2 regions of the Clostridium sp. 'White wine YQ' genome follow, and region 1 is predicted to be linked to the other one. Evidence: riboswitches for the same ligand, from Rfam matches in the RefSeq annotation. Region 1 holds a riboswitch; the other holds the start of a gene.
The links. A riboswitch is a leader RNA that binds a small molecule or an ion and turns the genes downstream of it on or off. The one in region 1 is predicted to bind lysine.
Positions count from the first base shown of each region.

Region 2: another riboswitch for lysine. It lies ahead of PTZ02_RS03780 (transporter substrate-binding domain-containing protein); the one in region 1 lies ahead of PTZ02_RS15520 (amino acid permease).

Region 1 is NZ_JAQYUU010000005.1:280,329-286,021, reverse strand. It holds gene truA (tRNA pseudouridine(38-40) synthase TruA) at 1-675, shown strand, start outside; gene PTZ02_RS15525 (hypothetical protein) at 758-1,192, opposite strand; lysine riboswitch at 1,488-1,662, shown strand; gene PTZ02_RS15520 (amino acid permease) at 1,776-3,245, shown strand; gene PTZ02_RS15515 (sigma 54-interacting transcriptional regulator) at 3,482-5,693, shown strand, end outside.
Region 2 is NZ_JAQYUU010000001.1:774,964-780,656, reverse strand. It holds gene PTZ02_RS03790 (amino acid ABC transporter ATP-binding protein) at 99-842, opposite strand; gene PTZ02_RS03785 (amino acid ABC transporter permease) at 860-1,642, opposite strand; gene PTZ02_RS03780 (transporter substrate-binding domain-containing protein) at 1,722-2,558, opposite strand; lysine riboswitch at 2,707-2,888, opposite strand; gene PTZ02_RS03775 (hypothetical protein) at 3,045-3,473, opposite strand; gene PTZ02_RS03770 (helix-turn-helix transcriptional regulator) at 3,470-3,673, opposite strand; gene PTZ02_RS03765 (bifunctional transcriptional activator/DNA repair enzyme AdaA) at 3,784-4,332, opposite strand; gene PTZ02_RS03760 (DNA alkylation repair protein) at 4,345-5,028, opposite strand; gene PTZ02_RS03755 (methylated-DNA--[protein]-cysteine S-methyltransferase) at 5,055-5,519, opposite strand; gene PTZ02_RS03750 (MFS transporter) at 5,658-5,693, opposite strand, start outside.

The DNA of each region.
Region 1 (5,693 bases):
AAGGAAAATTCGCCAACTATACAAGAAAAAATTGAATCTGTTTTATCTAAAATGACAGGAGAGGAAATTCAAGTAATAGGTTGTGGAAGAACTGATTCAGGCGTACATGCGGAAAACTATGTAGCTAATTTCCGTACTAATAGTAATATGTCTATAGATGAAATGCTTGATTATTTATATGAATATTTGCCAGAAGATATAGTTGTTAGAAGTATGAAAGATACAACAGAAAGATTTCATGCAAGATATAATGTCAAATCAAAGACTTATGTATATAGAATATATAATGATAGGTTTAGAAATGTATTTAATAGAAAATATGCATATCATTCAAATGAAAAATTAAATTTAGATGATATGAAAAAAGCATCAGAAGTTTTAATTGGGACTCACGATTTTCAAAGCTTTACAAGTTTAAAATCCAATTCTAAATCAACAGTAAGAACTATTAATTATATTAATATAACTGAAAATGATGGAATGATTGAAGTAGAGGTAAATGGCAATGGTTTCTTATGGAATATGGTAAGAATCATTGTAGGAACCCTATTAGAAGTTGGGGTGGGAAAGCTTAACGATAAGGATGTAGAAAGAATATTAGATGAGAAGAAAAGAGCTGAAGCCGGACCTATAGCTCAAGCTAAAGGATTGTGCTTAAAAAATGTTCAATATTAAAGAATAAATTAAGTTATCTATAAAAACCATAAAAGGCTAATTAAAATCTTTCAAACAGATTTTAATTAGCCTTTTAAATACATTATTTACGTGGACTTAATTGAGTTAAGGTCTTACTTAATTTTTTGAAATTATCATAAGAGTCCATATATCTTGCTCTAACTATAAAAGTTTTATTTTTTTTATATCTAATTTTTATTTTATCTTTGTCAGTAGCTATTTCTTTAATCTCATTTACAGTAAATTGTTTTTTTGAAATACCTATAGTATTTATTGTTATATTTGAATCCTCGATAATAACAAATTCACAGCTTTTTCTTATAAGAACTCCTGAAGAACTTAAGATTCCAGGAAGAAAAATAGCATAAGTGACTAAAAGATAAAAAATAAAAAAACTGCTTTTTGATTGTAGATAAAATATGATACTAAGCACTGTAAGTGCAATCAAACCAGAACCCAAAATTATAGAATTTTTAGTTAATAAGCCTTTATTATAATAAAAACTAGATTTTCTCATATAATTCTCCCCTTTTATTTTAGAATATGTAAATATACTGTGTAACTCATTATATATAATGTAGCATTAATGGCAGGTATAGTAAATATTAAAAATATACAAAATAAATAACAATTTTCATGAATTTTAATATTTATCTATAAAGATTCAAAACCTTGAAAGTTGGCGAAAAGAATAGTAAATGAAAGATAAAGATAGAATTTTTATAAAATCTAAGAAATTAATGAATTGTAAAAATTACTATTGACCAATCACAATGTCGAAGTATATAATAAGTTGGAAGTTAAAACAATATAGTCTAGATAGAGGCGCAAAGTTTAAGAGTAAAATTGCTGAGGTAAGCACAATGAAGCAATTCTAAAGGAAACTTTGCCGAAGTGTACAATCAATGCTTTAAGATTGTAATGCTGGGCTTGCATAAAATATGTGCAAGACTGTCACAAATTATTTTGTGGAGAGCTATCACTGATGCGTGTTTAATATATTTTCGTATTTACCTTTATGTATGAATATATTGATGCCCTGAGTGAATGCTCAGGGTTTTTTTAATTTTTAAAAGAAAATTATTTTTAAGGAGGACAAAATGAGTAACTCAAATTCTCAAATAGAGGGAAATAATCAAGAACTTAAAAGAAGTTTAAAGGCAAGACATTTAAATATGATAGCCTTAGGTGGTTCAATTGGAACTGGTATATTCGTTGCATTAGGAGCAACAATTAATCAAGCTGGACCTGGTGGAGCATTAGTAGCTTATGGATGCATCGCAGTTATGGTATACTTCCTAATAACAAGTTTAGGAGAAATGGCAACATTCATGCCTGTATCAGGATCATTTAGTGTATATGCAACTAAATTTGTTGATCCAGCATTAGGCTTTGCTCTTGGTTGGAATTATTGGTATAACTGGGCAATAACAGTAGCAGCAGAATTAGTTGCCGGATCGTTATTAATGAAGTTTTGGTTTCCAAATGTACCAGCAGTATTATGGAGTGCAATATTCTTAGTTATAATAGTTGCATTAAACATATTATCAGCAAAGTCTTATGGAGAATCTGAATTCTGGTTTGCTGGAATTAAGGTAGTTACTGTAATAGTATTTTTAGTTATAGGAGTTGCAACTATCTTAGGAATTCTTGGAGGAAATGCGGTTGGATTCAAGAATTTCACTGTTGATGGAGCACCATTTGTTGGCGGATTTAAATCAATATTTATGATATTCTTAATAGCTGGTTTTTCATTCCAAGGAACTGAACTTATAGGGGTAGCAGCAGGAGAAAGTGAAAATCCAGAAAAAACTATTCCGAAAGCTATTAATTCTGTATTTTGGAGAATATTAATATTTTATATAGGTACAATCTTTGTAGTTGGAGCAATTATTCCTTATACTCAAGCTGGAGTTGAAACAAGCCCATTTACACTAATATTTGAAAAAGCAGGAATCGCAGCAGCAGCATCATTAATGAATGCAGTCATATTAACTTCTGTACTTTCTTGTGGAAATTCAGGTATGTATGCATCTAGCAGAATGCTATTTGCTATGGCTAAAGAAGGCATGGCACCTAAGTGGTTAGGTAAAGTTAATTCAAAAGGTGTTCCTATAAATGCAGTGCTTTTAACAACTTTAGTAGCAGCTGCTTGTTTCTTAACTGGTATATATGCTGAAAGTACAGTATATGTATGGTTAGTTGCAGCATCAGGTTTAGCAGGCTTTGTAGCTTGGCTTGGTATAGCACTTTGTCATTTCCGTTTTAGAAGAGCATATGTTGCACAGAAGCAAGACATGAGTAAATTAAAATATAAAGCAAAGTTATTCCCAATAGGACCAATACTAGCACTAGCTTTATGTAGCATTGTTGTTTTAGGACAAGGAGTTAGCTATATTGAAGCTGAAAATATTGATTGGGGTGGACTAATTTCTTCATATATAGGTCTTCCTTTATTCTTAGGAATTTGGATTATTTATAAATTAAAATATAAAACAAAGGTAGTTAAGTTAGAGGATGTAGAGTTCGAAAATGTTGAACCACAAGAATTAGAAGAGTCAGTTGGATAAACTACTATAACATTAGATTAGAACAATACGTAATAAATAATAAGTAAACATAAAAAACAATAGATTTTTAGGGATGGACGTCTTAGTACGCAATATGCATACTGAGACGTCTTAATTTATTTTAAGATATAATCATGTTTAAACATAAGTTGTGTAAATGTTTAAATATGTTATATAATTTTTCTATTAGTAATATTTTTGAGAAAAATTCATTCATAGTAAGGGTGTATCATTTTATGAAAAGGATAGATAAGGTATATAAAACTTTATATGAGCTTTGTTTAAGGCAATATAAAAGTGGAGGAAATATAACAGGAATATCAGCCATAGAGCTTTCTAAAACTTTAGAGATACAAAGAACAAATGCATCAAGTGACCTTAATAAACTATATAGTCATGGAAGAGTAGAGAAAATTGAAGGAAAGCCTGTATTGTACAAGGTGTTAGATGAATCAATCTCTAAATATAGTAAAACAAGTGTAGATGTATTTGAAAATGTATTAGGGACGGGCATTTCTCTTAGAAACTCAATATTGCAAGCTAAATCAGCGATAGTGTATCCACCGGATGGGCTTCATACTATTTTGTTTGGAGAAACTGGGACAGGTAAATCTATGTTTGCAGAAACAATGTTTAAGTATGCTAAAGAAATAGGAAAGTTCAAGGATGATAGTCCCTTTGTAACATTTAACTGTGCAGATTATTCTAATAATCCACAGCTATTAATGGCTCAACTGTTTGGCGTTAAAAAAGGATCATATACTGGTGCAGATAAAGACAAGGACGGACTTATTGAAAAAGCTAATGGAGGGATTTTATTTTTAGATGAAGTACATAGACTCCCACCTGAAGGACAGGAAATGCTTTTCTATATAATTGATAAAGGTGTATATAGGAAGCTCGGAGAAACACAATTTGAAAACAACATAAAGGTTTTAATTATATGTGCAACAACAGAGAATACACAATCAGGGTTGTTAAAAACTTTTACTAGAAGAATTCCTATGACAATAAAGTTGCCGTCACTTAGAGAAAGAAGTCTAGAAGAACGATATGATTTGATAAAAACCTTTTTGAAGAATGAAGCTAAATGCATAAAAACAGATATTACTGTAACATCTAACACCCTTAAGGCATTATTATTATATGATTGTCCTAATAATATAGGGCAACTAAAAAGTGATATAAAACTATGTTGCGCAAAAGCTTTTTTAAATAATATGCTAAATCGTGAAGAATCCTTATATATAAACAGTCAAGATCTTCCGGACTATATAATTAAAGGCGCTTTAAAATATAAAAATAATAAAGAAGAAGTAGATAAGTTTTTAAATGAAGATGCATTAAAGTTTACATCCAGTGGAATAAATACATGGGAAACAGAAGAAAAATCAAATTATAATTTTTATGATGCTCTTGAAGAAAAGAAAAAGGTTTTAGAAGCTAAGGGAATGAATGAAAAAGATATTAAGCTTATCATGAGTTTAGATATGGATAGATACCTAAAGAAGTATATTTTAACTATAGGAAATGATAATTTAGAAGAATTATATAAAGTAGTAGATAAAAAGGTAGTAAGTATTATTGATAGGTTTCTAAAAGAGGCGGGGAGGAAACTAAATAGAAAGTTTAATAATAAAATATTATACGGACTATCTATGCACATTGTTAGTACAATTGAGAGAATTAAGACAGGAAGGAATATGGAGAATCATCAATTAGAGGACATAAAATATAATTATAAGAAAGAATTCCAAATAGCAAATGTTCTTAAAGAGAGCATTGAATGTTATTTTAATGTAATACTATCAGAGGATGAAGTTGGCTTCATCACAATGTTTCTATGCATGGATAATAACGAAGTTGTTAAAGAAGAAAAAGTGGGTGTTGTAGTGGCTATGCATGGAGAATCAGCAGCTACATCAATTGTAGATGTAGCTAATAGATTGCTTGGAGAAAATCATGCGATAGGGTATAACATGCCTCTTGATCAAAAGCCAGAAGTTGCTTTAGAAAATTTAATGGATATTATAAGAAACTCTAATAAAGGTAATGGAGTGATACTGCTAGTTGATATGGGCTCACTAGTTTTTTTTGGAGATATGATTAGTGAAAAAACAAAAATTCCTATAAAGAGCGTAGATATGGTATCAACATTAATAGTTTTAGAGGCAACAAGAAAAGCCTTGTTAAATTATTCAATAGAAGAGATTTATGACGCATGTACAAGCAGTAGCCCTTATAAAGGAAAAATATATAAAGAGAGTTATGAATTTAATGAGAGATTAAAAAACAATGTAATAGTTACTGCATGTATTACTGGACAAGGCGCGGCACTTAAGCTTAAAGATATTCTTGAGCAGAAGTTGAATTTAAGCAGACATAACATTGATGTAATTCCAATAGAAATATCAGGTAGCACTAAGTTTAAGAGAAATATAGAAAAAA
Region 2 (5,693 bases), on a different contig from region 1:
TCATAAAGCAACCAAACATCTTCACTACATACGATGTTACATTTATAAATTATTGTTCTACTTAGTACATAATACACAACTTTTAAATAATAGTTACTCTATTCGTAATTTCTTAGAGTTCTTTTTAAAAATTCCCTTGTACGTTCTTTTTTAGGATTTTTGAATATTTCTTTTGGATTTCCTTCTTCTGCAATTACACCTTTATCCATAAAGACTACTCTATCTGAAACCTCCTCTGCAAATCCCATTTCATGAGTTACTATAAGCATAGTAAGGCCCAATTCAGCAAGTTCCTTCATAACCTTTAACACTTCACCAACCATCTCAGGATCTAGCGCTGAAGTAGGTTCATCAAAAAGCATAACATCTGGTTCCATGGAAAGAGCTCTTGCTATAGCTACCCTTTGTTTTTGTCCTCCCGATAATTGCTTAGGTTTAGCGTTAATAAATTGCTCCATTCCTACAACTTTCAAATATTTTGCTGCAACTTTTTCTGCTTCCTCTCTTGTACGTTTTAACACTTTCATTTGTCCGACTGTGCAATTACGTAAAACATTATGATTGTTAAACAAATTAAATTGCTGAAACACCATTCCTAATTTGGTTCGATATCTATTTATGTTATGTTTATCATCTAATATATCCTCACCTTTATATATAATTTCTCCTCCACTGGGTCTCTCTAATAGATTTATACATCGTAAAAGAGTTGATTTTCCTGAACCGGAAGAGCCTATAATACATATTACTTCTCCCTTTTTCACTGAAAAGTCTATATCTTTCAGCACTTCATGTGTTCCAAAGGATTTGCTTAGATGTCTGATATCTATTACTTTTTCCATCAAATACTCTCCCTTCTTTAAAATCTATCATCATAATTATTCCTAGTTCTTTGAACTATATCTTCTGGAGTTTCTACTTGCATCTGATTTGCATACATTATATAGTTTTCTGGTCCGTCTAATTTTCTTTCTATAAAACGTAGTATTCTTGTTACTGTAAAAGTCATAACAAAATAGATAACGCAGGCAACGAAAAACGATTCAAAATATCTAAAGTTATTTCCTGCAATTGATTTGGTTTGAAAATATAGTTCTGTTACTGAAATAACATTAAGTACCGAGGTGTCCTTTATATTAATTACAAACTCATTTCCTGTAGCTGGTAAGATATTTCTAATTACTTGTGGTAAAATAACGTTTAACATTGTTTGTATATGATTCATTCCAATTGCATTAGCTGCCTCAAATTGCCCCTTATCAATTGAAACAATTCCTCCACGAACAATCTCAGACATATATGCACCTGTATTAATTGAAACTATAAAAATTGCTGCATAAAATCTATTCATATTTATCCCAAAAGCTAGTGCGGAACCATAGTATATTACCATAGCTTGCACAATCATTGGTGTCCCTCTAAAAAATTCAATATAAATTGAAAAGACGATATTAATCAATTTTAATAAGTACCTTTTTACGCCTTTTTGAGGCATTGGAATAGTACGAACAACTCCTACAAATAAACCTATAATTGAACCTAATATAGTTCCAATTACGGATATTAATAATGTAATTCCTGCACCGCGAATAAACATTGGCCCATTTTGAGATATAATTCTAATTATCCAATCCGAACTCATATTTTCTCCCCTTTCCATCTTAAACCTCTAAAACATTAAAAAACCGACTACATTAACTGCACTCGGTTTATAATAATTATTACTTTGCTGCAGGCTGATTTTTTATTGCAGTATCCATAATTTTTGTACGCTCATCTTCTGAGATACCTGATAAAACTTCATTTATCTTTGTAGTTAAATCACTTCCCTTAACTACCCCTACTGCAATTGCTGTATCATCATCCGATGTTTTAAATCCAGTTTTAAATTCTACCATCTTAAAATTGTTATTTGCTGTTTCAGCACTAACACCTTCAGGACGTTCAGATACATAACCATCAATCATTCCTGATTCAAGTGCAACTCTCATAGCTGGAAAGTTATCCATAGCTGGCTGTTTACTAACTCCTTGTATTTGATCGATTACAGTGTAATGAAATGTATTTAACTGTGCAGTAATTTTAGCACCTTTAAAATCTTGAATTGAGGTTGCACCATCATACTTTCCACCATTCTTTACAACCATAACCAAATTTGATTTATAATAATTATCTGAAAAATCAATTGTTTGCTTACGTTCTGCTGTTGGAGACATTCCTGCAATAATAGCATCAATTTTACCTGAAGTTAATGCTGGTACAAGACCATCCCATTCTGTTTTTACTATAACTAACTTTTTACCTAGCCCTTGAGCAATCTTTTTTGCTATTTCTATATCATAACCCCCAGCATATTCTGCACTGCCATCGATTTGAACTCCTCCGTTTGAATCATCCATTTGAGTCCAGTTAAATGGTGCATAGCCAGCTTCAAGTCCAACCTTAAATGTTTCTTCTTTGGAACTTGTTTCTTTTGTTTTGCTTGTCCCACACCCAGTAATACCTAATGCAGCTATACACAGTACTGCTGTCAATAGTACAGATAGTTTTTTCTTCATATATTCCCTTCCCCTTTCACTTCTTTTAATTTATCTTTATCTTTTAAATAGCTTCACTGCTACCTTTGTTTCTAATTAAGAATAAAAAAAGATCTGAGATGAACTCAGATCGCAATAAGCGTATTTGCCCTTAATCCCTCCCTTTCCCAAATGAGATAGCACAACTCAATAAACTGGGATGTTTATTGAGACAGTCCTGCAGCTCTTAACTGCAGACCCAGCAAATAATACTGAGAATATTATAAGCTTCGGCGATATTTCCTTCTTTTTAGTATCATGGCTTCTCAAACTTCTCTAAAAACTGTTAAGTATCGCGCCTCTACCTCACCTACATAAGTGAGGTTATATTAAATTATAGAATAAGTTTACCTTATGGATTCTTCTAAGTCAACCCATGTTTGTATATTTTTTACATTAATGTGTTTTGCCTAGAATTTAAAAGGTGGAGTTTTTACTCCACCAAGAATTTTATAATACAAACACAAATTACATTCTTTTTGAATAGTAATTTGAGAAACCTATAAATAATACTACTTCTACTAAAAGTAATGAGATAACTAGAAATATGATTAATTTATCTACATTCATAAACCCTAACGCTAAAACAAGTATGCAGATAATATAATTCATTATCTTGCTTGCCATATAACCTGATTTTTCTTTTATTATAATATTTCTCTCATCATTAACCTCAATATCCTTAAATTTTTTAACTTTTTCATCTTCTAATCGAGATGTTGTAAAATTTCCAATTAAATTTCCTATTCCTAGTACAAAAAATGCTGACCCAAATCCAAGACACATCCCTGAAATACTTTTCACATTTTCATCTGTTAGTATAAATTTGCCTAAAAGTAACATTGAAATGCCTAAAATCAATAATACTAAATCCAAAAGATTTCTTTTATTTTTCATTTCTCTTCCTCCTCATATATAAAAATATCTTCGATTTTCATTTCAAAATATCTTGCTATTTTAAAGGCTAGTACTATAGATGGATTATATCGTCCATTTTCTAATGAACCTATTGTTTGCCTTGAAACTTCTAATGCTTCTGCAAGTTCTTCTTGCTTAATTCCTCGTTCTTTTCTTATTTCTTCTAATCGATTTTCCAAAGATATACCTCCTCTGATGGAAAGTGTACTTTCCATATATATAATAGCATTATTTTTCCAGAATGTAAAGCTTACTTTCCATTAATTATCAAAAAAAATAAGTAGATTATTTATAATCTACTTCTATACTCACTTGGAGTCATTCCTATTTGTTTTTTAAAAAATCCATAAAAGTTTGAATTGCTTTCAAATCCACATAAAAATGCAATATTAATTACGGTATCGTCTGTATTCTCAAGTAATGCTAGTGCTTTCTCGATTCTAAGTGCATTTATATATTTTACTGGTGTAATACCAAATTTATCAGAAAAAACTTTAATCATATGATTCTGACTTACTCCTAAATCTTTTAATTTCTCTTCCAATTCTATATTACTTGAATAATATGAATCAAATAATTTTTTAATCCTAAATGCAAGTTCCTCAGTTGGATTAAAATTCAAAAGATCTGGCCTACATCTTTTACATGGACGAAAGTTCTTATTAATTGCCTCTTCAAAAGTATTAAAAAACATTACATTATCTCTTAATGGTTCCTTTGATTTACAAGAAGGCTTACAAACAATCCCTGTAGTTTTTACTCCATAATAAAATACTCCATCATAATTTTCATCATTATTAATTACTGCATTCCATTTTTCCTCTTCTTTTAATGACATTTACTCCTCCTATTATTTTCGTTTCATGTTTCTTATAATATCTTTTGTTTCCTTACTGACTTTTAAGGACTCTCTAATTTTTTGCAATGCCTTATTATATGTAAAATCATCAAGAGTATTGTTATTTAGATATTTCATTGTTTTTACTGGAAACTTAACATAACACATTGAAACTGCCCAAGCTACCCCCATTTTTGCATAATACCCTTCATGTTTTATGTTATCTAATAACATAAGCACTTTATCTATATATTCTTCACTAATATAAAAGTCTATTAACATTACAATTCCAAATCTAACTTCAAACTCTTCTTTAGATTTTAAATAATACTCTATAAATGAGAAAACTTTATCCAGATTAAACTTAGTAAATTTCAATCCTACACAGAAGCTATCACAAACGGACCAATTATCAATTTTAGGTATAAAGTTTGATATATAATTTAATATTTCATTCACATCATCTTTTACATAGCCTAAAACCATTCCTTGAAGCATGACTTCCTCAAAATAGTCATCTTTAGCTGAATTAATATAAGACTTCCAATCACCCTTTGCTAGCTGTCTTGCTATTTTTCTTAAATATGGTAACCTAACACCAATTATGTTATCTACGTTTGGACATAATCCACTCTGAAATTTTTTATATTCTTCATCTGCTAAGCTAAAAAATGTTTCTCTAATTTCCTTGTTCACATTAATCACCTATATGTAATATTATTTTATTCAGTTCTCTTGCTTTCTATTTCCAGTAATTTTTCTTTGATGCCTAAGCCACCAGCATAACCTACTAATTTGCCATTTGCTCCTATAACACGATGACAAGGAATAATTATAGGAATTGGATTTTTATTATTAGCCATTCCCACTGCACGAGAAGCCTTAATATTTCCAATCTTCTCTGCAATATTTTTATAACTGCATGTTTCACCATAAGGTATTTCTTTAAGTGCATTCCAAACCTTTTGCTGAAATTCCGTACCTTTTGGCTCAAGAGGAACACTAAAAATCTCTCTGCCTCCATCGAAATATTCTTGTAATTCTTTTGCAGCTTGTTTAAGTAATGGTGTTTCAATTACATTAATCTCTTTAGGAATTTCACCTTCAAAATTAACATGAGTAATAGCTCTTCCATTCTCTATAATTGATATCTTACCGATTTTAGTTTCATAATAATAGGCGTTCATTTAAATACCTCCAAGTATACATATCTAACATATATTAAGTTTACTATATACAAGTCTTTATGTCTTTCGAAATATCACTATGTAATTTAATTAATAAAAAATACCGCAGAAAGTAAACCTTTTGCGGTAAGAAAGCTTCTATGCTATTTTTTTCATTTTACTTTTCAAACTGCT